Regions from separate parts of the Bifidobacterium fermentum genome, predicted to be linked through region 1. Evidence: riboswitches for the same ligand, from Rfam matches in the RefSeq annotation. Region 1 holds a riboswitch; the other holds the start of a gene.
What was found. Region 1 has a riboswitch for thiamine pyrophosphate ahead of QN062_RS03135 (hydroxyethylthiazole kinase). Riboswitches for the same ligand answer to the same signal wherever they lie in the genome.
Positions count from the first base shown of each region.

Region 2: another riboswitch for thiamine pyrophosphate. It lies ahead of QN062_RS02625 (TenA family protein); the one in region 1 lies ahead of QN062_RS03135 (hydroxyethylthiazole kinase).

Region 1 covers NZ_CP129683.1:782,737-797,508, reverse strand. The annotation lists gene QN062_RS03190 (hypothetical protein) at 1-467, shown strand, start outside; partial or broken gene QN062_RS03185 (BNR repeat-containing protein) at 940-3,199, shown strand; gene QN062_RS03175 (DUF4230 domain-containing protein) at 3,611-4,174, shown strand; tRNA gene QN062_RS03170 (tRNA-Val) at 4,330-4,403, opposite strand; gene QN062_RS03165 (DivIVA domain-containing protein) at 4,696-6,648, shown strand; gene QN062_RS03160 (alpha/beta hydrolase family protein) at 6,783-8,516, shown strand; gene recO (DNA repair protein RecO) at 8,611-9,339, shown strand; gene QN062_RS03150 (isoprenyl transferase) at 9,336-10,124, shown strand; gene QN062_RS03145 (MTH1187 family thiamine-binding protein) at 10,342-10,719, opposite strand; gene QN062_RS03140 (thiamine phosphate synthase) at 10,766-11,500, opposite strand; gene QN062_RS03135 (hydroxyethylthiazole kinase) at 11,630-12,568, opposite strand; TPP riboswitch at 12,559-12,659, opposite strand; gene QN062_RS03130 (glycine--tRNA ligase) at 12,890-14,407, shown strand; gene dusB (tRNA dihydrouridine synthase DusB) at 14,755-14,772, shown strand, end outside.
Region 2 covers NZ_CP129683.1:645,397-660,168, reverse strand. The annotation lists gene QN062_RS02675 (hypothetical protein) at 1-48, shown strand, start outside; gene QN062_RS02670 (TlyA family RNA methyltransferase) at 35-811, shown strand; gene QN062_RS02665 (NAD kinase) at 969-1,991, shown strand; gene QN062_RS02660 (DNA repair protein RecN) at 1,984-3,924, shown strand; gene QN062_RS02655 (PAC2 family protein) at 4,058-4,960, opposite strand; tRNA gene QN062_RS02650 (tRNA-Gly) at 5,185-5,257, shown strand; tRNA gene QN062_RS02645 (tRNA-Cys) at 5,285-5,355, shown strand; tRNA gene QN062_RS02640 (tRNA-Val) at 5,375-5,446, shown strand; tRNA gene QN062_RS02635 (tRNA-Val) at 5,519-5,591, shown strand; gene QN062_RS02630 (M50 family metallopeptidase) at 6,264-7,082, opposite strand; gene QN062_RS02625 (TenA family protein) at 7,281-7,925, opposite strand; TPP riboswitch at 8,049-8,141, opposite strand; gene QN062_RS02620 (zinc-binding dehydrogenase) at 8,220-9,236, opposite strand; gene thrS (threonine--tRNA ligase) at 9,507-11,591, shown strand; gene QN062_RS02610 (HIT domain-containing protein) at 11,603-12,256, shown strand; gene QN062_RS02605 (CDP-alcohol phosphatidyltransferase family protein) at 12,258-12,950, shown strand; gene QN062_RS02600 (phosphatidylinositol mannoside acyltransferase) at 12,961-13,956, shown strand; gene QN062_RS02595 (glycosyltransferase family 4 protein) at 14,010-14,772, shown strand, end outside.

The DNA of each region.
Region 1 (14,772 bases):
ATCATGACTTTGCAAGCTGGTTCATGGACTTCAGCGAGCCCGGCTCCTTTGAGAGGTGGGCGAAACGAATCGTGTATCTTATCCTCAAGCTTGCTGTTTCGCTCGTGTTTGTTTCCATATTGTGGAAACTGGTTGACGGCCTGCAATATGTGACCCGAATCGAGGTGTGGGATTGGTATTTCCCCGCGCTTGACACCACGTCCATCCAAATGTTCTACCGTCCGATCATGATGGCGCTGATCGTTATGGCCGTCTACTTCACGGTGAACAGCGGGGGATGGTACAGCAACGCTACGGTCAGAGCGATCATCGTTACCGCGATTATTCTGGCTGCCCTCATCGTCGTGTATTCGCTGTCCAGCAGTTTCCTGGTCTACTGCTTCCTGAACGCCATAGGAATCGTGCTTGCCGTCATCGTTGCCTGCATCGCATTCAGCCTCGTGATAGCGATGATATCCGGCAGTTGAACTGTGCACAGCCGTATGTGTGATGGCGATGAATGGCTGCGGCTGGGTGTGGCATTTACCTGGTCTCGGGCCGTATGGGTACGAGTTTGCGAAAAGGGCGGAGAGGAAGGGTTTCAAGGAACGTTGGGAAATGAACGTTTATGCGATTCATGAAATTAGTATGATTCGACCGTTTTTGAAAATCGTGGCAAATTGTGGGCGAATCTGAAGATCGCGGTATGGTCCCATTCTCTTGAAGAAACGGCTTGCGACGCAGAAAAGTGATACCCTGACGCACGATTGGCTCCCGAGGAATACCGAACGCAATCAAGCAATGGGACCGTTCGAGCCATGACCTTACGATCATGCAATGTATCATTGCAGAGTCTGAACCAACCACAACCACGTCTTTGTAATTCTCCTGCTTGCCCAGTCAGCGATAACAACCTTTGAGAGAATGCTTCTAGGATGCTAGCATTGCTTTGCTTTAGGAATGAGTTTAAACACTGAGAGAACCGATTCTGGAATGCTGAGAAGAACCAAGACAAAGAAGAGATCGCTATTCATCGGCGTTTTCATAATGGCGTTCATCTTGCCTTTTGCATTGAGCACCGCACATGTGGATGCCGCTGAGGCTCAGGACCTAGGTAATTCATATTATTTCGAGAATTCTCTTCATGGTGGGAACGCCGATTACTCAGTGGTCTATGGAAAAAGCAGCGATCAGACACTGGTAGGTGATTGGAACGGCGATGGAAAGGACACGCTGGCTGTTCGAAGAGGCAATATCTACTACTTCAAAAACAGCATCAGCGGCGGGAACGCAGACCAGGTTATAAAGTTCGGAAAAAGCAGTGATGATGTTCTCGCAGGCGATTGGAACGGCGATGGTACGGACACGCTTGCTGTAAGACGCGGCAACACATACTACCTGTTGAATAGTTTGCATGGAGGCATCGCCGATAGGGTCCTGACCTATGGGAAAGCGAACGATCAGGTGCTTGTGGGTGATTGGAACGGTGACAAGATGGACACGTTCGCTGTACGCCGAAGCAATACGTTCTATGTTCTGGACACGCTGCACAGTGGAAAGGCCGACAAGGTTTTCACCTACGGCAAGGCCACGGATTATGTGCTTGCCGGTGACTGGGATGGCAACGGTAGCGACACCTTCGCTGTCCGACGTGGTAGCGCCTACTACATCAAAAACTCTTTGGCAGCGGGGATTGCTGACACCGTTGTCGCCTTTGGAAAATCTACCGATTATGTGTTGGTCGGCGATTGGGATGGGAATGGCACCGATACGTTTGCAGTGAGAAGGGCTGCAAGTACATCATCGGCCACTACTCCAAACTTGGCTGATTACGTTTCGAATGAGGCGCCTACACAGATTACTTCGACCGCGGGGACGCTCAATGACCTAGGTTCGGCCTGGGCATCCAATTCAGTCAACGACACCTCATTCCGACAATCGTCGGTGATCACGGCAAAGAATTCGCAGGGAGAGGAGATTCAGACCACCGCATATTATGACCAGACGGGCAGAATAATACTTGCGCGAAGAAGCATCGAGAGCACGGATTGGAAACTGTATGCGACACAATATTCCGGAAACGTCACAGATGCGCATAATGTGGTCTCGCTTGGCATCGACGGTAAAGGATTCCTACACGTTGCTTGGGGAATGCACGGAGCAGCGATGCAATACGCAGAATCCACAACGGCCTGGGGGGTGACGCTTGGCGCGAAGAAGTCCGTTACAGGCAAGAATGAGGGTGCCGTAACCTACCCACAGTTCTATACTCAATCCAACGGGAATATGTTCCTGCTATACAGGAACGGTTCATCGGGCAACGGTAATCTTGTCCTGGATCATTATAATGTGAGCACGGGCAAGTGGACTCAGGTGCAGAGTGATTTGATAGATGGCGTGACTGATTCCATTTCTGGCAGTTCGTCGCCGTATTGGCAGGCTGTTGTTGACTCAAAAAACCGTCTGCAGATATCATGGGTGTGGCGTGAAAGCTCAGACGTTTCCACCAATCATGATCTTGCCTACGCAAGGTCGAGCGATACGACCGGGGTCAAGTGGGAAAAGTCTACCGGCGTCGCATACACGGGTTCCAACGCAGAAAACCGCGGAGAAGATAGCGTCTATCAATCAGAATAGTCAGCTGATGAATCAGACCTCCATGACCGTGAACGACAATGATAACCCATACATCGTCTCCTATTGGAATCCCGATCTAGAAACCAATAATCAGGTTGTTCAATATATGGTTGTGAGACAAAAAGATGATGGGGCCTGGGTAACGGAGAACACTGGCATTCGCAGTCCTGGAATTGATGGGGTTAGCAATTTTGATCTCGCAGGGGGCGGAAGCAAGGCTGTGCCTATTGCACGCCCGCAGATAGCAGTCTCAGGATCTGGAGAAAATGCAACCGTGCATCTTATCATCCGCGATGCAGAACGAGGCAGCATGGCCACGCTAGCCACTGAGACAGTCGGAACTGCACAATGGACGTATATAAATCTTACAGATCAGTCTCTTGACTACTGGGAACCGACCTATGATACAAGTCTATGGCAGTTAGATAGAAAGCTGGATATCTTTGTTCAAAAAGTCGGGCAGGGTGATGGCGAGGGTATACAGAAGTATCCTGCAAATCATGTGTATATCCTCGATGTGGATAGTAATCTGCTCGCATCGTCTAATGCGAACGATGGCGGCAACATGGTCGGAGGGAATTAGCAGTAATCTACGTTTGGAGAAAAGCACCCATGTCTGGATTGCATCTTAACCATGGGGCGGCCTGAAAATCTCGCAGATTGAATGGACGAAGTAATCACTTCCACCTCCTGTCTATATTCTGGAACACGTACTGTGGCGCTTCGAGCCTAATCCTGCTGATGTCCGTCTTTACCTCCCGATGCTGACTATCTAGGCGGCTTCGCTTGCCTCGTGTTCAAATCGGGGTTATGGAGTGCGTCGATGATCACGTTTTGCGCTGCTCCAATATGACATGGGTGCGCTGCCTGCATGCAATGCTCGTATCGTCATTCCGGTTCAGCAACACGTTCGATCGCATGGTCACGTCGTCAGAATCACCATGATTATGTATGAGCTTTATTTCTTTTTTGGCTACTGCTCATACTCGTGGTAATGATCGGCGCTGTTGTCCTGGCACAATACGGTGTCTTAGGATACAAGTTCGGATTCTGGAAGGAACCCACCAGCTCCACAAAAATATCGGTCACAGTCAAGAAGACCCTGCCCATCACGGAGATTAACGGGCTTGCGGTGTCCACGGAGAAGGTCATCGAGTCCGAGAAGGACGGTCTGCCCATCATCGGTGGTAAGAAGATGCTGATCGTCGCCAGCTGGAAAGTGAAGCTTGGAATTGACGGATCAAAAATCAAGCTGACCACTGGTGACAGCAGTAATGTCATCAAAGCAGAGTTGCCGAAGCTCATGGTCACTTCCATGGAACAGGTCGGTACGCCGCATGTATACAGTCAAAGCGGATCCTTGCTGGACAGCTATTCCTCACAGGATGTGCTTAATGCCGTCAACGCGAAAAGTCGCAGTGTGAAATCCGCAGTGCTCAACGACGAGGACTACCAGAAACAGACACTTGACTCAATCGAAGGTATGCTCTCGTCCATTATCAACGCTGCTCCAGGCGTCGCCGGAAACTACAAGATCGAATACTCCGTCGCAGAATAGGGAAAATCCCCGCCCGGCGTGATGCCGGGAGCAGGGTAATTGGTTGTTTAGAGGTTCTTGATGTCTTCCTGCAACTGGTCGTGACCGGTCTCGAGCCTAGGTAGACGTATGCTTTGGCAACGACTGCGTAGACGATTTCAGTCTTATAAATTGTGTGGGCGATGAGGGGCTCGAACCCCCGACATCCACCGTGTAAAGGTGGCGCTCTAGCCAACTGAGCTAATCGCCCGAAAAATCCTGGTTCAAAGACTGCGGCAAACAAACCTGGCATGCTCCGTAGAAACCTAGAATAGCCTACCATTGACGAAGATATGTGCAACATCTCAGTGTTTTTCAGGCTATTTATACAGGTGGGCCGTATACTTCAACTATTATGTGACAGTGGATATGCTTTGCGACTCGAGCTTTTGGGCGCAATGGTGGTGCAACAGTGAAGTAGAGTCTCAACATTCACGTACTGTGATTTTTGAAGTGAATTTGACTGATTGAGATTTTCTCAAGAAGTAGGAGGTCGATGTCCCATGGCGAGAAAGCCCGAATCGAACGGCAATGGAACGAACATAGCCCGGGTAAGCAAGCGTAAGTGGGGATACGACTCTGAACAAGTTGACGAATTCCTCGACAATGCTCATAAGCTCTATGAGAGCGCCGAGCCAAGGCTTACCCAGAGAGACATTCAGGACGTTTCGTTCGGTCTTCGCAAGAATGGCTACGCCGTCGGTCAGGTTGATGCTGCCTTGGCACGCCTGGAACGTGCCGTGGTAGACAAGCAGACGCAATGGGAGATTTCCCAGAATGGTCGAGTCGCATGGCGCGGACAGACTGAATCGATGTACCGTAAGTTCATCGCCCATTGTGAGCGTGAAGAGAACGAGCGGTTCAAGCCGGGCACTTCGAGCAATCCCTCATATGACCGCAAGCAGGTCGACCGTCTCCTCGATCAGCTGGTGCAGAAGCTGGCTCAGGAACTTGGAGAATCTTCGGATCGCGCCCAGGATTCCGGCGATTTGGTTGATCTGACTCCGAACAGGGTTTCCAACGTCGTCTTTACACAGCGCAAGGGCAAAAAGGGCTATGACGAACGACAGGTGGATTACTTCCTTAATTATGGCGTTCAGCTCATGTCAAGAATCGAGTCATATGCCCGTGTGACCGATTATTCAAAGTCGGAGGCGCCCGAGGCTGTTCAGCCGCAAGCCCAGCCGGTCTATGATCCACAGGCCAGTGCCTTTGAATCCTTGGCGGCCTTGGCGGAACCGGCAAATCCCAACGCTGAGGAAACGCAGATTTTCCAGCCCATCGCCGAACCCATAGCCGAGTCGGTCGCTGAGCCCGCTGCCCCTTCATCCTCGCAGATGAACTCGCGCTCGCCTTTCGCCAGGCCTCAAACGAATGATGCCGAGACCAACGAGGTGGGACAGTCAACGGAGACCATTCGACCTCTGTTTGACGAGAACGGCGCCTCGGTTCAGGCGCCATCATCCAGAATTGCAAACCGTGCCAGATATGCCGGCGGCTTGGCCAATGCATCGGACACCGCGGACTCGTATGCGAACGAAGCCTATTCGGGGAACGACTCATCTGCCGTAGCATCTCATGCGAACAATGACGGACGTGCGGACTTCAGGAATCTGCATCGTGAGGAGCAGGCGGTATTCAATCAGGCCGGAAGCGAGGCTGATGACCAGACGTCGCATACGGTGTCACTGCCAGCGCAGTCTCAGAAACCGTCAGACTCGGACTCTGCACTGTCGGATCGGTCGCAATCCAGAACGGAATATGTGCCTCAGCAGGCGAATGAGGGCATCGTCAACTACCCTCACGCACGGCATTCGGCGACAGGCCATGCCAATGCCGAGACCACCGTCGAAACTCCTCAGGAACCCTCGACGGCGCCATCCACATTCGACTTTTGGGGACATGGCAAGGCATCCGATAGGAACTCGACGATGACGCAGAACATGTCATTCGGGGATAACGGCAATGTGCAGGCAGGTTCCGGGAAAAACGACGATGACCGTTCGAATGGTATCGAAGGCCAAGGCGCTGCAACCAGCTTGGACCGCGGAACGATTCAGACGAATTCTCCTCTTGCCTCCGCGACATCCGGCAGTTCCACAAGCTCAGAGAATCAAGAGACGCAGGCCTTCGCACCAAGGAGTGCATCGGTTCCGGCATCTCGTTCAGACGCATCTGACGCTCGTTCCGATTCAGTTGACCGAAACGCTCAGACATCGTTCTCTGACAACCTCGACTCGATACAGGACACGGATCAGTATCTGGCATCATTGAATTCGATGCTCGACAGCACGTCGTTCCCGAAAGTCGATCTGGATATTCCTGATTTGGCTTTCCCCACGACTGATTCCTCGGACTCCACCGCTTCGAAGGAATCGCAATCGGGCGCTGGCGATGCCTCCACCGGTTCCTCACAGGGCGCTTCCGAGAAGGACATCTCTTCGGATAACGACTAGTTCGAGCGATGGAAGTGTGATTGGGTGTCCGAGCCCAAACCCTCTTCGAGAGCGCTGCCGATGACGGTCTGATCACAGTCACCGGCAACGCTCATTTTCGTCTTTTCAGCCCGAATTCGGCATGAGCATATACAATGAGCTCCGTGTCAAGCAAAGATCAAACTGAGGAGAGCCCACAAGCGTGGAGCTGGTCCAAACGTCTGACCTTGAGTCTCCCCATTTTCGTCATTCTGATAGCGCTTTTGTCTTCGGTTTCCAATGCGACTGCGGTTCCTTGGAACAACGATCCCATCGATCAGAGCATCGAGACGGTGGACTCCGACACCTCGGTCAAATTCGCTAACCCCAGCAAGGTCACCCTTGCCAAAAGGGGCACCTATTCCATCACAGAGCGTCATGCGACCATTGACGTGAAACAGAAGTCGACCGGAGATACCCAGCACATCCACATACTGATCAGAGAACCCAAGGGGGCATCCGGCAAGCTTCCCGGCGTCGTTTTCATGCATGGAGCGGGATATGGCACGGCGGAGGATTCCTTTGGAGACGTCGCATCGGATCTCAGCTCGGCAGGCTTCGTCTCTGCTGTGATTGACAAGCCAGTATGGAACACATCCGACGCCAATCGTGATTACCCGGCATCGGCGAAGGCATACGATCAGGTCATAGATTACCTGAGGGAGCTCGAGAACGTCGATTCATCCACCGTCGGGATATATGCAACGAGCGAGAGCACATGGATCAGCTCCTACCTGCTGCAGAGTGACCATAAGGTCGCCTTCCAGATTCTTCTGAGCCCTATGGTGCATTCTCCACGTCATTCCCTAGGATTCCTTGCGGCTCAGGACTTTGCCATGGTCGGAGCCAACCCAGGGTATCAATCCATAGTCAGACGCCTCTTCAGCGCCGACCTCGACCTTTTCGGCCTGCATAATCTCGACATCGATACGCTGAAGCCTGCGGCATACGCCATTCCAACCTTTGTGGCATACGGATCGAAGGATGTGATGACGGCTCAGGTCGACGGCGCCCAGACCATCATGAAGCTCGCGCATGAGGCAGACAACTGGAACGTGACCATCCGCAACTATCCGCTTGCCAACCATGTGCTGCGGCTGGGAGACGAGGCCCAGACCAATACGCCTCTCGTCGATTCGTATGAGAACGACATGGTTGACTGGGCTGTCGGAATCACGCATGATCTCAAGCAGACCACACAGCTGGTGACCGGAGCGACCATCAAGCAATCCATTGCGGTGCCGTTCGATTTGCGCTCCCGTCCGACCCTCACCGTGTACATGCTCGTGATCCATGCGGCCTCACTGATTTTCATCCTTGCGACGATGCTGATGTGGATCGTTGCCTTGGTCCGCAAGACCAGAGCGCTCATTCGACGGGATTCCGGTCATGTGCTTGGGTTCACCCACGGATTTGGAGAGATACTCGTCCTCATAACCGGAACCACCCTGGCGACTCTCGTGCTGTTCTTCTCCGGCCTTGCACAGGTGGTGTATGCCGTGGTGAAGCTTGTCTGGGGAGGCGCTCCCGCAACAGCCGGAATGATCTATTGGAGCTGGCCTGTCATTCAGATCGTTTCGACGCTTGTGGTCTGGGCATGGTCACGGGTATTTGCCCGCCTCATCGAGGTTGCTTCGATGCGAGGACTGCTCAGGATGCCGACGATGGCCTTGATTCGCGGATTAATCGGACATCGACAGACGAGGGCGAAGCCACCAGGCGCATCCAAGAGCGAGGTGCAGCCGGTCATCGCCTATACGCGCTTCGGCAAGGCACTGTTCGTCAATACCACGATTGCCATGTTCTGCGTATTGCTATTGTTTGCCTTCTGGGGCCTGTTCATCTATTAGAGTGGTTTCCAGATGTGCGGATGTGCAGGTGTGCGGACGTGCTTCTTGTCGAAGTGTGGATTCATCGGGCACAGGGAGGAGACTGGAACGGTTCATGGCAACCTATCGCGATGAAGGCGTGATTCTTAAGACCGTCAAGCTCGGCGAGGCTGATCGCATCATAACCATCTTTACCAAGATGCATGGAAAGGTGCGCGCGGTGGCGAAGGGTGTGCGCCGCACCCGCTCCAGATTTGGCGCGAGACTGGAACCGTTCATGCGTGCCGATGTGCTCATCGCGCAGGGCCGAAGCCTGGATGTCATATCCCAGGCGGTGAGCATCGCGACGTATGCCGATCCGATTTGTGCAGACTACGATGCCTACATGAATGCCGGAGTGATCGTCGAGTCCGTCGACAAGATAGTCAGTGCCGAGCGTGAGCCTTCGGGCGACCAATACGTGCTGCTGGTATCTGCTCTGGCCTCAATGGCAAATCATAGGCATGATCCCAAGGCCACCGGTGAATCGTATGTCATGCGTGCGCTTGCGCTTGCTGGGTGGAGCCCCAGGCTTGACTCATGCGTGGTCTGTGGAAGGCGAGAGAATCTTGCATATTTCTCTGTGCGCATGGGCGGAATGATGTGCTCGGCGGATCGCACCCCCGATGCGCGGGCGGTCGACGATCAAGCCATTTCCCAGCTCAATGGGCTGGTTGCTGGGGACTGGAGGCTGCTCGACGCGCACATGCTGACTCCCAAGGTAGATGAACTTGTCGAGGAATGGGGAGAATACTACCTTGAACGCCCAATTCGTTCACTGCGGTTGTTAGATTCGAATGTATGACTTTCGATCACGTCGACTACAAGTCCCTGGATGTGCCAGCGGCACCCTTTTCCCAGCCCTCAAGGATTCCTGACTTCCCCAAGAAGCAGGTGCCCCGTCATGTCGGCGTCATCATGGACGGCAACGGTCGATGGGCGAAAAAGCGAGGTCTGGTAAGGACCGACGGGCATCAGGCGGCAGAACCCGTCGTCTTTGACATCATTGCAGGAGCGATCGAGGCCGGTGTGCGATATCTGAGTCTCTATACCTTCTCCACTGAAAACTGGAAGCGCTCGCCGAGCGAGGTGCGTTTTCTGATGGGGTTCTCGCGTGACATCATTCACCGCCGCGTCTCTCAGATGAATGCATGGGGAGTGCGCGTTCGATGGTCGGGGAGAAGGCCGAAGCTGTGGAAGTCCGTGATCGACGAGCTTGAGGATGCGATGGAGCAGACCAAGAACAACAAGGTCATAGACGTTGTGTTCTGCATCAACTATGGAGGACGGGCAGAGATAGCCGACGCTGCGACCGAAATAGCCCGGGAGATTGCCAGTGGAAGGATCAAGGGGAATCGCGTCACCGAGAAGATGATTGCGGAGCACCTCTATAATCCTGACATTCCTGACTGCGATCTGGTGATACGAACCTCTGGCGAGCAGCGGACCAGCAATTTCCTTCCCTGGGAGGCCGCCTATTCAGAGCTCGACTTCGTGCCCGAATTGTTTCCCGATTGTGGGCGCGACGTTCTGTGGCGGGCGATCAACGATTACGTGCATCGTGATCGTCGCTTCGGAGGAGTGAAGTAGGGACTGGGCCATAGCAGGTTTTCAGGATGACAGCGCTCCGAGACACTGATTTCCAAGCCCATGTTTCCAAGTCGCATGGCGATTCAGGACGGCTCGACATGAACGGTCTGGAAACCGGTCCTGGGAGTTTGCCAGACTGACCCCATGCCTGCCTGACAGTCCCCGTTCCTGCTTGGGAGAGCCTGTCAGGGCATGAAAACCTCGTTGAGGATGTGGACTATTTTCTCAGAATCTCATCCACGAGCTCGGCCTTTCTGTGGATCTGTCCCTCGAACCCGGGGCGGATATCGAGTTTGAGCACCACACCGGTGCGGTAGCCCTGTCCGGCCAGTTTCAGGGTTGCGTCACGCACGACCTTGAGCACATCGTCAAGGTCGCCTTCGATGTTGGTGAACATGGCGTTGGTTTCGTTGGGAAGGCCGGAATCGCGAATGACGTCGACTGCCTGAGCGACGTATTGTGATAGCTCATCGCCTACGCCGCTCGGGGCGATCGACAGGGCCGCCACGGTATTGATGTAGCTTCCCTTGCCTCGTGCACCGTCCTTCTCGGTGCCATCTGCTGATGTGGTCGTTGCTGTCGTTGCTTCAGTCATGTGAGACTCCTCATGGTTCGAATGGTTTGTTGCACGGATTGAATGATTACCTGCGGCGGGCTGAATCCCATGCGCGGACCAGCTTTTCCGCTGCCAGGCGAGGGTCATCCGCCCCGGCGATGGCTGAGATCACGAACCACCCTGCGGCCTTGGTCTGGGCGAGCGCTGGAATGTCGGCGACGGTGACTCCTCCTCCCGCGACAACGGGATATCTGCTGATTTCCGCAAGCCTTGCAATGCCCTGAACTGCCAGGACATGCATCTGACCATCGGCGTCGACACCGCAATCCGGCTTGCTTGCCGATGGATGGACTGGACCCGCTCCGACATAGTCGATGATTCCTGAAGGAAGCTCATTCACCAAGTCCACAAGCCTGTCTGTCGCTGCGGAAAGGCCAATGACCGCGTTCGGTCCCAGCAGTCTTCTGCAATAGCGTACGTCCATGTCGGTCTGCCCGACATGGACGCCATCGACCTTGATTCCCATGCAACGGCATTGCCAGACGACATCGACGCGGTCGTCAATGACAAAGGCGACGCTGTCGCTTTTTCCTGCACGGCTGATGACATCCGCGATCTGACGGGCAAGAGCGACTATCTGTGACGCGTCGGAATGCTTTGCCCTCAGCTGCACGCACGTGATGCCTCCCAACAGAGCGTCCCCTACGATTGCAGCGACATCTCGGCCCTTGGTGTTCTCGGGTCCTATCACCAGATAAGCCGAGATGTCGAGTGAGTCACGCAATGATTGGAAATGCTCAGATTCCTCTGCACCTTCCATTTGCTACCTCCTGATCTTCTTGAATGCGTATTGAATGCATATTTCGGGCTGTCATGTGCGATCTGGGTTCATATCTCGATTTGACGCTCAATGTCAAGCAATCGCGTACTCCCAGCATCGACGCACGATTCAGCGCGACTCGATGATGTCACTGGCACAGATTTCGTCCGGCTGGGTCTGCCACAATGCATCCAGGAATTCCGCTTGGAAGCTGCCCGGTCCCTTCGCGACGGCGCCTGCCTTTTCGGAAGCGCGATTATAGTGCAGCGAGGCCGCAGTCGCTGCGATAAGAGGATCGGAAACCGCAAGGTAGCTTGCGGTGACGCCTCCCAGGGAGCAGCCGGCACCGGTGATCTTCGTCATCATCGCATCGCCGCCGGGAAGTCTGAAGCTCCGTTCCCCGTCAGTGATCAGATCGCACTCTCCTGACACGGCGACGGCAGCCGTGTGCGTCGAGTTGTGGGCGCGCAGATAGCGTGCGAGCTCGATTGCATAGGGCATTGCGCTGTCGACGTCATCGACCGTCTCGACACCGGCTGGACGATTCATCCCGCCATGTGAGTCAGGGCCCAGGCTGATGCCCCATATGCCACAGAGCGCGATTGTCTCAGAGGCGTTTGCGCGCACTATCGTCGGCGGATAGTTCGCAAATGACCTGAGGATCGCCGTTCTCGTGGCTCCAAGCCCTGCGGCGACAGGGTCGAGGACCCACAGGGACTGCCTTTCGAAGAAGACCTGTGCGATCTTTTCAAGTGTCTCCCTATACGAGGGAAGCAGCGTTCCTACATTGATGTAGCTCGCGCCTGATATGTCATCGATATCGACTATGTCGTCCGGAAGGAAGCTCATCGCCGCACTGCCACCTGCTGCAAGCTGCGCGTTGGCGACGAGGTTCATCGTCACGAAGTTCGTGAAGGACTGGGCCAGAGGAGTCTTCTGCCGAACCATCGCGCAGGCCTCTCTGATCCTCTCGCGGATTGGACTGTCCGGTGACATGGGTCGGAACGCCTGACGCCCCGAAGAGGGCGATGCTGCTTTGGATGATGTGATTGGCAATGATTCGGTCATTGCATGCCTCCCTACGATGGTCTTAACCAACAGGTTCCAAGGGTCAGGTTTGTACCTTCTCAACTCGCTGCGAGTTCCCCTGCACGACTTTTTCACGATAAATGACAACGCAGACATGTGGCTCCCGTTGCCGCGCAGCCCGCATCCAGGTCAAGGATGAAGGTTCGTGCTGTCCGTCACGTACGGCCCTTCACGCAATTCCCCCCGAATCACGGGCGACAGGCCTCACGATTCCGCATGTGACATGCGATGGGTGTGTCATGCGGTGGCTATAATCTTGAACTCGTTCAAATCCCGGTGAAATCCAACAAGAGGTGTTCCGTGTCAGAATCCAGACTTGATGCAGTGGTGTCTTTGGCGAAGCGTCGTGGCTTTGTGTTTCCGGCTGGGGAAATCTATGGCGGTACGCGTTCCGCATGGGATTACGGGCCGCTCGGGGTTGCGCTCAAGGACAACATCAAGCGCGAATGGTGGCGTTCCATGGTCATCACCCGCGGCGATGTGGTCGGCGTCGATACCTCGATCATTCTTCCCACCGAAGTATGGGTTGCCTCAGGTCATGTCTCGGTATTCAATGATCCCCTGATCGAGTGCTTGTCTTGCCACAAGCGTCATCGCGCCGATACCTTGGAGGAGGCATACTTCGAGAAGCACGGTCATGAGCCGAAGGACGGATTGAAGGACATTCCGTGCCCCGACTGCGGAACCAAGGGAAACTGGACGGAGCCTCGCGACTTCAACATGATGCTGCAGACCCACCTCGGACCGGTTCAGGATGACAGCAGCCTTCATTATCTGCGACCGGAGACGGCGCAGGGCATTTTCGTCGATTTCAAGAATGTGATGGGTTCCTCGCGCTCAAAGCCCCCATTCGGAATCGCCAACATGGGCAAGAGCTTCCGTAACGAGATCACCCCGGGCAACTTCATATTCAGGACCCGTGAATTCGAACAGATGGAAATGGAGTTCTTCGTTCAGCCGGGAACAGACGAGGACTGGCATCAATACTGGATTGATACCCGCACGCGCTGGTATACCGATCTGGGTGTCAAGGCAGAGAACCTGCGTCACTACGAACATCCGAAGGAGAAGCTCGCGCATTATGCGAAGCGAACCGTCGACATCGAATACCGCTTTGGATTCCAAGGCTCGCAGTGGGGTGAGCTCGAGGGCGTTGCCAATCGAACCGATTTCGATCTTGGTGCCCATGCAAAGCATTCGGGTGAGGATCTGAGCTACTTCGATCAGGCATCGGGACAGAAATACACGCCGTTCGTCATCGAGCCGGCCGCTGGTCTGACTCGATCCCTGATGGCATTCCTGGTGGATGCATATGATGTCGACGAGGCTCCGAACACCAAGGGAGGAGTCGACCGTCGTACGGTGTTGCGTCTCGATCCACGACTCGCTCCTGTGAAGGCCGCCGTCCTGCCCCTTTCCAAGAAGCCCGAGCTGCAGTCCATCGCACATAATCTCGCAGGTGACCTGCGGCAGAACGAATGGATGATCGACTATGACGAGTCGGGTGCAATCGGCCGTCGTTACCGTCGCGAAGACGAAATCGGCACGCCGCTGTGCATCACCGTCGACTTCGATACGCCTAATGACCAAGCCGTGACAATCCGTGATCGTGACACGATGAAGCAGGAACGCGTCGCGCTTGACAAGGTCGAGGAGTATGTGCGCGCTCGCATTCAGGAGAGGCGCGTGCGATATCCCGAAGGCCCGGCGAGCATCACTGGCTCGACCGCTGCGGATGGCTCGGTGGACGTTTCGCAGGAGCAGGGAATCGATGAATCGGCACCCGTGAAGGTCGCTGAGGCAGGCGGAAGCTACTGAGCGTTGACAACGCCGCGAAGGGGACGTCTAGATGGGCGTTCGCCAAGACGATGTGACGCTGATTGAGAGGCGATATGGATACCGGGGATGTTCAGGGTCGTGATGGGCTGAAGGTTCAGGACGCCGACGCTTCTGTATCTGCTGAGGTTTCCGTGGCTGCTGAGACTTCCGTGTCTGCAGAGGCGTTGGAGTCTTCCGATTCTCCTCGACAGAGATCATCGGTTCAGGGCGGGCAGCGGATCCAAGAAGCGCAAGCGTTCGAAGGAACTCAGTCGGCGCTTCCGTCGAGTAGGGATAGACGCTTCGATGGCGTCAATCTGGGGAAGCTGCACATCGAGACGCCTGTCATGCTGTCACCTATGGCC
Region 2 (14,772 bases), 140 kb from region 1:
TCCGTGCTGAAGAAGCTGCAGCAAGAGCTGGATGATGCGTCACACTGATGGCACGCAAGCTCAGTCGGTGACGCGGCTGGACCAAGAGCTTGTCATACGAGGTCTCATACGGTCACGAACCAAGGCGCAGCAGGCCATAGCCACCGGGAAGGTCCAGGTGAATTCGCGCATCGTCACCAAGAGCTCCCTTCCTGTGAGCGTCGAGGACAGGATTTCGGTCGATCTTGGTGAGAATTATGTCTCCCGCGGCGCGTTGAAGCTGGCCGGTGCCTTCGAGGCGTTCACCCCGCTGGGTCTTCCCGACGCAAGGGATATGGATTGCCTGGACATCGGCGCATCCACGGGTGGATTCACGGATTTCCTCTTGCGGCGTGGTGCCAGGCGGGTCATGGCGCTGGACGTCGGACATGGTCAGCTGGACGAGCGCATAGCATCCGATTCCCGCGTCCTTGAGATGGATGGTCTCAACATTCGAGACGTCTGTGCCAAGGATCTGCCCTTCGATCCCGGATACATCGTCTCGGATGTTTCGTTCATCTCGCTTACCTACGTCATTCCGGCAATAGCATCGTTCCTGCGACGAGATGCCACTTGCATATTCCTCGTCAAGCCGCAGTTCGAGGTCGGACGGAAACGTCTGGGACATCACGGCATAGTCGAGAGTGAGGCACTCCGAGAAGAGGCATTGCGCAGCGTTGTCGACTGCGCGCGCGGCAACGGCTTCTCGGTGCGCGGCTCTGCCCCGTCGCCGATAGAGGGCACGCATGGCAACAGGGAATACCTGCTCTGGCTGGAATTTCGAGTCGCCTGAGTCTGACGTCCCCTCGTGCAGCATGACCTTCGATGTCAATGCGATCGTTGATTTTTAGCCAACGGCCCCAACTTTCTGCGGGTGAGATTAGGATTGCTTGCAGAACAGGAAGATTGCCGGAAGCGGCGCCATCTGCTTGGGGAAGGAACATGGATCTATGATTCGACGCAAGGCTGTGGTCGTCACCCATCGGCGCATTCGTTCGAGCGGCAATGTCGTCAGCGAGGCGGTGGAGCATCTCCAGGAATCCGGTTTCACGGTCAAGGTCATCGATAATCTGGAGGCTCCCGCCTATGGGGCGCAACCTCGAGTCGTCGACGACGATACCGAGATAGTCGTGGTTCTCGGTGGCGATGGTACGATGCTCGGCGCTGCTGAGTTGGTGAAATGCACGAACGTGCCTATAGTCGGCATCAACCTTGGGCATGTCGGGTTCCTGGCGGAATTCGAGAGCTTCCAGATGAGCGAGGCGATTGGCAAGATCGCCGATCGCGACTATTCGATCGACGCGAGGATGGTGGCTCACGTGGATGTGTGGCTGCCCGAATCCAAGCAGCCGATCACCGACTGGGCACTGAACGACATGACACTCGAGCGTTCCGATCGAGGCAAGATGGTTGAGCTCAGCATCCGGGTCAATGACGTCGAGATGAGTTCATTCGGATGCGACGGGGTGATAGTCGCGACGCCGACGGGATCGACGGCCTACGCCTTCTCTGCCGGCGGTCCCATCGTATGGCCTGACGTCCAGGCACTGCAGATGGTGCCTCTGGCCGCGCACGCGCTGTTTGCAAGACCATTGATCATCGGTTCAAGTTCGACCTTTACCTTTGACGTCCTTGACGAATCGACCTCAGACGGTTGGATCTGCTGTGACGGACGTCGGCAGCGCTGGGTTCCCAAGGGTTCTCGCGTCCTGGTCCGCGAGTCGCGAGACAGGCTGCGGCTGGCACGTCTCTCGGGCACGTCGTTCACCAAGCGACTTGTGACCAAATTCAGCCTGCCCGTGATAGGGTGGCGCGAAAGCCGCCATTATGAAGGGCAGTTCGGGAACATGAGCTATGAACAGTCCCGCAGACCAGAGGGCGCCGAGACGATTCTCGGCTCAGTCGATTCAAGTGCCAAGGCATCTTATGATCGTCCAGTGCAGGATGCCACGGATGGGGACGCCAATGCTTGAGGAGCTGGAAATCCGCAATCTTGGTCCGATACGTCACGCGAATCTCGGCTTTGGCGCTGGAATGACTGCGATCACTGGCGAGACCGGTGCCGGAAAATCCATGCTTCTGGATGCCATACGTCTGATATCCGGGGCAAGTGCCCAGACGGGGCGCACCGATTCGTCGGATCGGGATGTATGGGCACAGGGCATCTTTCATGTTGCCGAGGGGTCCGAGGCGTCCTCCATCGCGCTGAGCGCGGGGGTGGAGGCTGAGGATGGGGAGCTTTTCCTGACTCGCTCGTTGCCCGCGCAGAGACGTTCACGTGCGATTCTCAATGGTCATACGGTGCCACGGTCGCTGCTTCATGACGTGGGCATGGAACTGGTCACCATTCATGGACAGTCGGATCAGATGAGACTCGCATCCACGGCACGGCAACGGGAAATGCTTGACCGCTATGCCCAGAACGAGGAATTGAAAGATCGCTACAGCGCACTCTGGGGCTCATTGCAAGACTTGGACGGGCGCTTGAGCGCCTTGACACGGCAACAGGAATCGGCGAACGATCGCGCTGACTATCTGCGTGAATCCATCGCCAAGATCGATGCTGCCTCTCCGAAGTCTGGTGAGCTCGAGGAGCTCAGGTCACGGCGCGAACGCATAGAGAATGCTGCGACCATCATCCAGGGGGTGAACGATGCGCTGTCTTCGCTCGACGCTTCGCAGATTGGCGTGGACGAGGACCAGCCCGACGCCATCGTGAAAATCCATGCAGCGATACGAGCCTTGGAGGATATCGGCGTTCCCGCTGCCTTCGACGAGATCGTGAAGCGGCTGCAATCGGTGGATGAGGAACTTTCCGACATCGTGTTCAGCCTGGCAGGGCAGCTCGATGGGGACGACGAGGATGGCGACCTGGATGCCATCAACTCACGCATCCACACGCTGAACGACCTGGTGCAGCATTGGGGCACCGACATCGGGGAAGTGATGCGATGGCGGGACAGGGCGCAGCTTGAGCTGGAAGACCTGGAAGCCTCGCCTGAGCATGTCGCCGAGCTCAAGGAAAGACGAATCGAAGTGTTGAACCAGCTTGCCGCCGCAGCTGCGCGGCTGTCGCAATCGCGCACGCATGCCGCCGTGAAGCTCGGAGCGCATGTGAGTGCCGAGCTTGCATCATTGGCAATGCAGGGGTCCCGCCTTGAGATCAAGGTCACGTCTCGACTGCAGCCTCGCAGTGATGCTCCGGATCACAAGCCGAAGGATGCTTCCACGCATGTGTCCTCGGAAACCCTCGAAGCTGGTCTGGACTCTCACGGTTGCGACGACATCGAATTCGTGTTCACGCCTTTTCCCGGATCGCCCGGACTGCCCATGGGAAAAAGCGCCTCGGGCGGTGAATTGAGCCGACTCATGCTGGCATTGGAGCTGTCTATGGTCGGAAGGGCTCCTTCCGGATCGCCTGAATCCAGAGATTCCGGGGATCCCAAGGCTTCTGAGAACCTGGGAGAGCATGCTGAATCTGGGCATGCTGAATCGGACCATGCTGAACCTGGGCATGCTAAATCGGAGCATACTGAATCCCTGACGTCGTCTTCTGAGACATCTCAGCCCGATGGAATGGTCTTCATCTTTGACGAGGTCGATGCCGGCGTTGGCGGCAAGGCGGCCGTCGAACTTGGGAAGCGTCTTGCGACGCTGTCGCGCAGGGCTCAGGTGATTGTGGTGACGCATCTTGCCCAGGTCGCATCATGGGCGCAGACCCAATACACCGTCAGCAAAAGTTCCGTTGCCGATTCAGCCGTCGAAGGCGGCGCTCGCATCGAGACAATCGTCAACAAGGTCGAAGGCGAGTCACGAGAGCATGAGATCGCTCGGATGCTCGCTGGAAGCGAATCCACCACTTCGCTGCGCCATGCCCGGGAGTTGCTCGAATCGAGCACGATATAGCGAAGGCTGCGAGCGGGCTGTGGTCGCTTCGCACTTCGTCGTGGAAGTTCAGCACTGCATTCGAGGCAGTATGTGCAAAACCACCGCGCACGAACCCGCTCGGACCTGTTAGCGCAAGGATTGCACTGCCGAATTATTCTGGAAGCGCGTTGCCAGCCTCTGAATCAGGATGGTCGTGGCCATTCTTGCCGTTGCGCGGATTGCGCCCCTGCTCGCGCTGCAGGAACGCCTCTGCCTCGGCAATGAGCTCCTTCGCCTCATCGCTGGTCATCTCATCGCTCTCTGCCGCAAGGGTCTTGGTGTCGACCTGCCGTTCGAGACGCTTCACATAGTCTGCCAGGTCGTCGTTGCAGCTGAGGAGCATGGAGGCCTGTGCTTTCCATTGCTTGCCTTTCGTAGGCAGATCCCCTTCGCTGAGCTTGACGCCGAGGAGCTGAGAGAGCTTGTGCAGGAGCTGCAGGGTTCCCTGTGCGCATTCATCGCTGCCAAGGTACTGAGGCACCGAAACCCATACGGAATCGGTTTCGAAGCCGTGATCCTTCGCGATGGAATCAAGCACGGTGGTGATGCCGACCGGACCGCAGTGGTCGTCGACCCCGCCACAGTTGCAGTCTCCGGAGTAGACATCAATGGGCAGAGCACGTGTATGCGGACAGTCCGCGAACATGGACCCAAGCGTTATGACATGGTCGACGTCGTATTCCTCGGCGATATGAAGATTCTGATGGCAGTATTCCATCCAGCGGTAATTCGGTTCTGGGCCCATTTCGGCCAGAATCGTGTGGGCATCGTCGATGTGGATTTCATAGAAGGTGGTTTCCGGCCACACGATTCGACCGTTGCCCTGAACGAAGCACATCATCGGACGAGTGGTCTGGTAGTCATAGAAGCCGTCACAGCTGATGCGGGCAACCTCGTTCGAGTCATAGGTGTCGATAAGGTGGCGGACCACGTTCGAAGCAGCCTGACAGGCATCGTTCCACCCCTCGAATGCCGATACGAGGACGCGTCTGGTTTGGAATGTTTCTTCACTCACATGACCTACAGTAACGTGAATCGGGGTCAGCTTGGATTTTTGCCGAAAGCAAGATATCGGTAGGGCGTCGAAAGCATGCGGCGCAACACTCCAAGCACCGCCGATTTATGCTGCGAATGCTGGTTTTCGAGGCATGCACGACACGCAATTTGCGCAAAGCCGAATAGTTAGATATAGTAGTCAATCGTGCTTGGAGCTGTTCCAATCAACGGTTTCCTAAGTATGCGGGCATAGCTTAGTTGGTAAAGCGCGACCTTGCCAAGGTCGAGAGCGCGGGTTCGAGTCCCGTTGCCCGCTCGAGGTCCGAGCAGTTAGACCTGTCACGGTGGGTTAGCCAAGCGGTTAGGCAGCGGCCTGCAAAGCCGTTTAGACGAGTTCGACTCTCGTACCCACCTCGCATTCGAGAGAATGATTGGGCGGTTGGCGCAGAGGTAGCGCACTTCCCTGACACGGAAGGGGTCACTGGTTCGATCCCAGTATCGCCCACGGTTGAGGTTCACTGCTCGTGAACCTCGCTGCTGTTGTGCAGGCTTTCATCGGAAAGTCTTTCTAGAGTTCGGGCGATTGGCGCAGCGGCTAGCGCACTTCGTTCACACCGAAGGGGTCGCAGGTTCGATTCCTGCATCGCCCACCCGATTCACTCGCTGCATCATCACTGTTTCAATCTTGCTTCGCAGTCGTTTCATTCCTGTTTCCATCCTTGATCGATTGCCGATTCATCGGATTCACGTCATGAATCAATATGCCTTTTTTCTTTGTCCTGTGAGGCCCTCGCGGCTATGAGGGCTGTGTCGTACTGTCATATGGCCGTCGTGTCATCTTGCGCGTTCTCGTGTCCCTCATCTGGGCCGGTTTTCAAGTTTTGGGGACTTGCCGAAGTAGAACATGGTCAAATCGTTGCAACTGCGGTTGGCATCACGCCATTCTCGGGGCTTTATACTTCGGCAAGTCCCCAAAACTTGAAATTAGCCGACTGAACACGCCGATTTCCGGCGTCTGCGGTGTCCAGATGCAAATGTGCGCGTGCAATCCGGGTGTCCGATGCGACACTCATCGCGTCGAGAATCGAGCGTCGAGCGTCGAGCGTCAAGTGACAGGGGTCTGCTGCCACTGCGCACCAATGCATGACGATGCTCAATGCCTGATATGCAGGCCATCCACAGGTGTGACGAAGACTCTGTGCCAAACAATCAGTGCACAAACCAAGTGCCCCATGACCGATGCCCAAACCGAGTGCCCATGACCGGTGCCCCGTTACCGGTGCATCGCCGTCAGCTCCGCCGATGCTTCATAGTGCGCACCGCTAGCGAAGGCCAGTAATCAGGCTGAGCAGCGAGGCCCAGACGGCGTGGATGCCGCCGAAGGATTGCGTCATCCACGTTGCGCCGATCCAGAGGAACAGCAGATTCCACAGTGCCCAGACAATGATCCACAGAAGTCCGGGAATGCCCGTCGTGCGTGATATCTGGTCGGCATCGGATCCCTGCCCCTGACCTCTGAAACGCATGGATTGCAGTTCGATCAGAGGGCGGATGCCGCCTAGCAGCATGAACCATGAGAGAAGGTATGCGGCGCTTGAGCGGATCTCGGCTTCCGCTCCCCAGGAGATTCCGGCGACGATGGCAATCGATGCCACGACCGCCACAATCCCGTATCCATTTCGGATGCGGGTGAGCATCAGCAGCAGAAGCAGCACCAGAATCCATAGTGCTCCGGTCACATACCCAGCGGTGGTGAGCCAGGCGCAGAGGATGCCGATCAGAGAGGGGGACGCATATCCTGCGAAGCAGGTGAGCGCGTACCCGAATCCCGAGGACTTTCCCGAACTGACCGTAACGCCGGAAGTGTCGGAATGCAGCTGAATGTAGTTCAGTCTCCTTCCCGAGATGAGCGCGGCGACGGCATGGCCGCCTTCGTGCGCGATGGTTATCGCGTTGCGGGTGATGCTCCACACCGGAGAGATGACGATAGCCAGAATCGAGAAGAGCAGCAGCAGCGTGAACAGACGCTGGTCCGGCGCGGGTACTGGGGTAAGCGATGCAGTCCAGATCGTGTGGAATATCTGTCGGACAGCATCGGCGATCGAACTGATGTCGGTGCCTGAGGCGAATTCATGAACCATGCTTCGAGATGATAGCGCCCAATTCTGCGATGCAGCTAAGTTTTTGGCACTGTTGAAGATATGAGTCCTCGATCTGGCTTGGCAGAACACCAAAAAGTGGCGTATTCACCATGGAATCCCGTCGCGTTTCGTCCTGGATACCTGAGGAAGTGCCAAAAACATTGATGCTCACCCTCTGAGCCGCGCGATTGCCTTCGATCAGCGGTACGCGTCGTTGAGAAATTCCAGTTCCCAGTGGGTGGCCTTCGCGAAGCGGGCAGACAGCGCGTGGTCGTCCGGGTCGCCGACGCGGTTCAGCTCATCGATCAGGAAGTCAACCCATTCGATGAACCCAGCCTCCCGATGGACCCTGACCCAACCGAGGTTCTGCTCCTTGCGTGGCAGAACCCTGCCCTGGTCCGTCAAACGCTGCGCCCATTCGAGATACAGCGATTCTGCGACGCAGAGCACCGCAAGTATGTTCGCATACCTTCGGGTATCCACAGTGTCGGCGTAGAGTCGGGCCATTCCCACCGATGATGGCGTGAGCGTGGGCCTGTCAAGCTCGGCTGGGGTCACCTTGAACTGACGGAAGCGGTCGCGAAAATAACTGTCCTCATCATTGGCGATGAATCCAAGCTGCCTGCCCAGACGTATCTTCGATTCAAGCCGGTCGGCCGATGCGACCGCCTGCCCAAGCAGCGAATAGAATCCGTCGGTATACTGCCAGTCCTGAATCAGATACTTCCTCAGAACCTTGTCGTCGAGCGTGTCTGAGACAAGCTCACGGTTGAATCGATGATTCACCGCAGCATCCCATTCCTCGCTGCATGCTGACTTGCATGTCTCGTAAGCAGTCGTCATATTCCCTGTTCCTTCCTCGGATCAGCCAGGCATGACTGACAACATGGCTGATTTCAATGGTTTCGGCCTGAGCGGCATTGCCGGGTTGAGGAAGGGCAATCCGATGGCGTGCGGCACGAACGGCCATATGCATGAAGACATCCCTTCGTCAGCATTATCTGCATCAGGTTCAACGGGTCTTTCTCAGCCGGACATCCGGCACCCCGTGTCAGGGCATAAAAATATCACCAGCTCACAACCTTCCGTCTGCCGTGACAGGGCGGGGTGGCGAGCTGGCGATGGCAGCATGCAGCGTCAGTCGAAGGTGACGACGACCTTCTCGGCGGTACCGGGCGTCTTCGCGGTCTCAAGGGCATCCAAGGCCTTCTCGAAGGGGAAGGTATGGCTGATGATCTTGGCGTATTGATCCCAGTTGTCGATGATGTCGTCGGTCACTTCAAAGATTTCGTTCGGGTATCCCATGGACCAGGCAATCGTGAGCTCAGAGGCGAGCACGGTGCTGAAGTCGAGTTCGACAGGCTTTTTGTGAACCGCGACGATGCCGAAGGTCGATCCATGCTTTGCCAGCTTCACCACGGACTGGGGCACGGAAGGAACCCCTGCTGCATCAAGATAGATGTCGGTTCCAGGGTGAACGCCACGCACATGCGCGGTCGAGCCGTCACCTTGAAGCTCAACCAGACGCTCTGCGAGATCTTCCTCCATCGAGTTGACGACCGCATCGGCGCCCATGGCAAGAGCCTTGTCCAGGCGATTCCGCTGCACGTCCACGACGACGATGTGGGACGCTCCCTCGCGGCGATATCCCATCAAGGCACCCAGGCCGATGGGCCCGGCACCGAATATCACCACCTTGTTGCCTGGCTTGGGATGCGTGCGATTCACCGCATGCAGCGCCACTGCCATCGGCTCGTTCAGAGCCGCGACCTTCCAGGGAACGGCTCTGTCGATGACACGCAGCTGCTTTCCAGGTTCGAAGTCCTTCACTAGCACGTATTCGCTCAAGGCACCTTGGGCGCCGCCGGAGCCGAGGAGCCCATCGGTGAAGGCCATCGTGTCTATGACGACATGGTCTCCCACCTCGATGCCCTTCACGCCTGAGCCAATTTCAGCGACCTCCGCTGCCGGTTCATGGCCAAGGGGAGTGGCGCCCTGACGTGGAGGTATGCCTCCGATATGCGTATAAAATGCATCCGAACCGCATATCCCGCACGCCTTCATCTTCAGAAGAACCTCATGCCTCGAAGGGGATGGTTGTGGAATTTCCTTCCAGGAGTTGATGTCTGGACCAGTAACATAAACGGATTTCATGGAGCCCTCCTCAAATACTGCCGTGTCGTCGATGACACCCTGAAGATGCCAGCTGATTGGCGTCTTCGATCCCCGCAATTCTAGCATGGACTGGCTTTGCGATACAGATGGAAAGATGAACCTGTTCGATGCCCAGCGGCGGTCTGTACCTTGTCGCCGTCACAACATATGGTGGCGCTTGTCAAATATCGCGCATTCGAAACCCGGGTGCGCACACACAGTCCAGGCCTGCACCTTGTAACGCGGGCCCCTGATAGCAAGGACGGCATCATGGCACAGTCGACCATCTCCATTTCACTCGACGGCGAAGCGAAGGAGGTGGAAAGCACTCAGACTGGCGTGGATCTCTTTGCAGATGACAAGAACATCATTGCCGTGAAGATCAATGGCACTCCCAAGGACCTGTATGCGTCCCTGCACGATGGCGACACAGTTGAACCCATTGCGCTCGACAGCGTGGACGGCATTGCCATCATGCGTCACTCATGCACCCATGTCATGGCTCAGGCAGTTCAGATCATCCGTCCAGATGCCAAGCTTGGCATCGGACCGGTCATAGATGACGGATTCTATTACGACTTCGACGTCGAAAAGCCCTTCACACCGGAAGACCTGAAGGCCATCGACAAGGAAATGCACCGCATCATCAAGTCCTCGCAGCGCTTTGAGCGTCGCGTCGTCACCGAGGACGAAGCTCGTGAGGAAGAGAAGGACCAGCCATACAAGCTGGAATTGATTGGCGTCAAGGAAGCTGAAATCGACAGCGACGCTCAAACCGAGGTGTCGACCGGCGAACTGAGCATGTACGACAACATTGACCGTGACGGCAAGGTCGTATGGAAAGACCTGTGCAAGGGCCCACACCTGCCAAACACGCGCTTCATCAAGTCCTTCAAGCTTCTCCGCACCGCAGCGGCATATTGGCGCGGCGACGAGAAGAATCCGATGCTGCAGCGCATCTATGGCACGGCATGGCCAAACAAGGACGAGCTCAAGGCCTATATGAACCGCATGGAAGAGGCTGCCAAGCGCGATCACCGCAAGCTCGGTGCAGAGATGGACCTGTTCTCCTTCCCGGACGAAATCGGACCAGGGCTGCCGGTGTTCCATCCCAAGGGTGCAGCGGTCATCAATGCGATGGAAGACTATTCGCGCGAGCAGCATCGCAAGCATCACTATTCCTTCGTGCAGACACCGCACATCACCAAGGGGCATCTGTACGAGATTTCCGGCCATCTGCAGTGGTACAAGGACGGCATGTATCCGCCCATGCACCTCGATGAGGAAAAGGATGCTGACGGCAACGTCACCAAGCAGGGCTTCGACTACTATCTCAAGCCCATGAACTGCCCCATGCACAACCTGATCTTCAAGTCCCGTCAGCGCTCCTACCGTGAACTGCCGCTGCGTCTGTTTGAATTCGGCACGGTGTATCGCTACGAGAAGTCCGGCGTCGTCCATGGCCTGACCCGCGTTCGTGGGCTTACTCAGGACGATTCTCATATCTATTGCACCCGCGAGCAGATGAAGGATGAGCTGAAGAGCCTCCTGAACTTCGTTCTGGGCTTGCTCAAGGACTTCGGTCTCAACGACTTCTATCTGGAGCTTTCCACCAAGGATCCCCACAAGTTCGTCGGTTCGGACGAGGTCTGGGAAGAGGCGACCGCGACCCTTGCCGACGTGGCGAAGGATTCGGGCCTCGAACTCGTCGACGATCCAGGTGGCGCAGCATTCTATGGACCGAAGATCTCGGTCCAGGCACGCGATGCGATCGGCAGAACCTGGCAGGTTTCGACGATTCAGCTTGACTTCAACCTTCCCGAGCGCTTCAAGCTCGAATATGTCGCCGCCGACGGCACGCATCAGCGTCCAGTGATGATTCACCGTGCACTCTTCGGCTCCATCGAGCGCTTCTTCGCCATTCTGCTTGAGCACTATGCGGGTGCATTCCCGGCATGGCTCGCTCCCGTCCAGGTCGAGGCCATTCCAGTCGCCGAGGAGTTCGACGGATACCTGCAGAAGATCGTCGATCGACTCAGCGACAGGCTTGTGCGTTGCGAGGTGGATCGTTCCGACGACCGATTCGGCAAGAAGATTCGTAACGCTTCCAAGTCCAAGGTCCCCTTCATCCTCATCGCCGGTGGGGAAGATGCTGCCAACAATGCGGTGAGCTTCAGATTCCGGGACGGAAGTCAGCTCAATGGCATTCCGGTTGACGATGCGATTGCCGACATCGAGAGCATCATCAAGTCTCGCTCCCAGGTAAATTCGGCGGATGATTTCACACGAAGCATCGCGAAGGCAGAGGATGACGTGAATTCCAATGGCTCTGCCGCCGTGACGGCAGAGCAGTGAGCGAGGGCGGCATGGCTGAGCAGGTCGATGGCAGGCAGTCTCGGCCGAATCCTGAGACTGAGGTGGACGATCCGCGTGATTTTCCACCTCAGGAGGACGGATTTCAACGTCTGTGGACTCCGCAACGCATGTCATACGTGCTGTCGAACGACAAGCAGACGCCTCCGAAAAGCGACGAATGCCCATTCTGCATTGCACCGACTAAAAGCGACCAGGATGGATTGATCGTCTGGCGTGGCACTCATGTGTTCGTCATCATGAATCTCTACCCGTACAACGCCGGCCACGTCATGGTGTGCCCATACCGTCATATCAGCCTTCTGACAGATCTGAGCGATGACGAGCTGTTCGAATTCGAGAAGGCAAGCACCGTTGCAATGAAGGTGATGAGCGTGGTTTCGAAGCCGGATGGATGGAATCTCGGCATCAATCAGGGCGATGTCGCAGGTGCGGGAATAGCATCGCACCTGCACCAGCACATCGTTCCTCGATGGAACGGCGACGCGAACTTCATGCCCATCGTCGCCCAGACGCGCACGATGCCGATTCTGCTTTCAAATCAGAGAGACGCCTATGCGCCGGTGTTCGCCTCGCTTGCCAAGCGAGAAGGCCTGACGGCTGCGCCTGCTGCGGGCGACTCTCCAACAAGCTTCGTGGAGGATTAGGATGTTCGAACATTTGCGACGCCCATGGAAGCGGATCATCGCTCCCATTGCCCAGGCCTTGGTCAATGCAGGAGTCTCCGCGAATGCGGTCACCGTCATAGGAGCCGTGGGGACGGTTCTGGTGGCCATCGTCACGGGCATCACGGGATGGCTTCTCGCCGGAGCGATCGTGATGGCGATCCTCGTGGCCTTCGATTCATTGGATGGGTCCGTGGCTTCGCTCACGGGCGGCGGCACCCAGTTCGGAGCGTTCCTGGACTCGACGCTTGACCGCATCGCAGATTGGGCTGTGCTGACGGGTCTCATCATCTATTACTTCCGCATACTCCTGGATGGCAGCAACACCTTGTTCTCCACCACCATGACATCGCTGTGGTCTCACCAGTTCTGGACCATGATTGGCCTGAGCGCGGCATTGTTCTCGATCATGACGTCCTTCGTCACCTCATATGCGCGCGCCCGAGCCGAGGCAGAGGGCTTCGAGGCGAAGAACGGCATTGCCACTCGATCCGATAGGCTGGTGATCATTCTGGTCGGCATGGCGCTCACGGGTGCTGGGCTGCCGGTCGCGGTGATGTCATGCTTCCTTCTTCTGCTTGCCGTGCTGGGTATAGTGACCGTCTGCCAGCGCATTCTGGTCGTGTCCCGGAGCATGAGCCGCAAGCCACGACCGATGAATCCCGCCCATAGGTGAGTGATGCATCGTGCTCGATAAGGCTCTGAATCTCACATTCCGGTACGCGTCTCACATGCCTGAGGCGATGCTGCGTGCCATATTCCAAGCCGTTGCTGCCGTGGCATGGTTCTTCCATGCAGGCGGGGTCTGCCAACTCGAGAAGAACCTCAGAAGGGTGCTCATCTCGAGAGACGGCAAGGCCACGCGATTGCAGCTCCGCCGTCTTTCGCTGCTTGCCATGCGCTCGTATTTCGCCTACTTTGCCGAAACGATGACCGTCGGCGCTCGCAGCGGCGAGCAGCTTCACGCACGAATCCGAGGCACGGGAGATGGCTTCGATTCGATCCGCAGACTGTGCGCCCATGGATCCGCTCCACTCGCGATGGGCCATCAGGGGAACTGGGACTATGCCGGCTTTTGGGCACATGATGCCATCGCACCGGTCACAACCGTGGCTGAACGGCTGTCTGACGAGAAGTTGCTGCAGGCATTCATAGACATACGCGAATCCTTGGGCATGTCCATATTGCTCACCGGCGAGAAGAATCTGACGGAAAGATTGGTCGCCGTGCTTCGGCAGTCTCATCGCATCGTTCCGCTTCTTGCGGATCGTGACCTCGGTCGGCGTGGGGAATTCGTCCATGCGTTCGGTTCGGTCATACGCGTCGCACCGGGTCCGGCGCGCATCGCCTTGGAGCGGAGCCTGCCGCTGTATGTGGTCAACATGCACCGTGAATTGCTCAGCGGTGCCCGCAGAAAGGCCGCTGGCGTGCGCTACGGCTATGTCTGCCAGATACGTGGGCCAATCGAGATCGATCCGTTCTTGCAGATGCCGCGCGATCAGGCCGTCAATGCCCTCTCGCAGCGATGGGTCGACCTATGGGCCCAGGGAGTTGCCGAACATCCTGAGGATTGGCATATGATGCAGCCCATCTTTATTGAGGACTTGGATATGTCACGGCTGCATGACGTTCCTCAGGACATTCGCGCATTGGTCACCGACTCGGATAAGATGCACGGTTAGCGTTGCAATCGAATAGGCGTGTGATACGGGGAAAGCCACGGAAGGGGGAATGAATGCACGGCGAGAAGACTGGGAATGACGCATTGGGCAAGGATGCCGACAATGATCCGTTGCAGGGGCGCAAGCTTCGCATCGGCATCATCTCACCATATTCATTTGAGACTCCGGGCGGAGTCCAATTCCACATACGCGACTTTGCGAAGGAGCTGATATCGCGAGGGCATGAAGTCGAGGTGCTTGCCCCTGGCAGGAGAACCACCGACATGCCCCTATGGGTTCACACGACCGGCAGCTCCTTCTCCATCCCATATAACGGCTCCATCGCGCATCTGAGCTATTTCGGCGTGGCTGGCGTGCTGACCCGGAAGTGGGTGAGGCAGGGGCACTTCGACATCGTGCATCTGCACGAGCCCGAGGTTCCAAGTCTGAGCCATAAACCATTGGTGATGGGCTTCGAACCCTGTCCCTATGTGGCGACTTTCCATGCCGCATTCGACACGTATCCGCTTGCATTGAGAATATGCCAGTCCTATCTGCGTTCATACCTGGCGAACGTACGTGCGGCGATCTGCGTGAGCGACTCCGCTCTGGAAACCGCGAGGCGCTATCTTCGACCGTCGACACCGATGAGCGTGATTCCCAATGGAATCAACGTCAGCCACTTCGCGTCGGCATCGATCAATCCGGACTGGCTTGGATACAAGGACAGTCCCACGATTGGATTCCTCGGAAGGATGGGAGAGGAGCGCAAGGGCTTCCGCGTCTTCATCCAGGCCTGCAGCATCATTGCCAGGCAATATCCGAACGCGCGTTTCC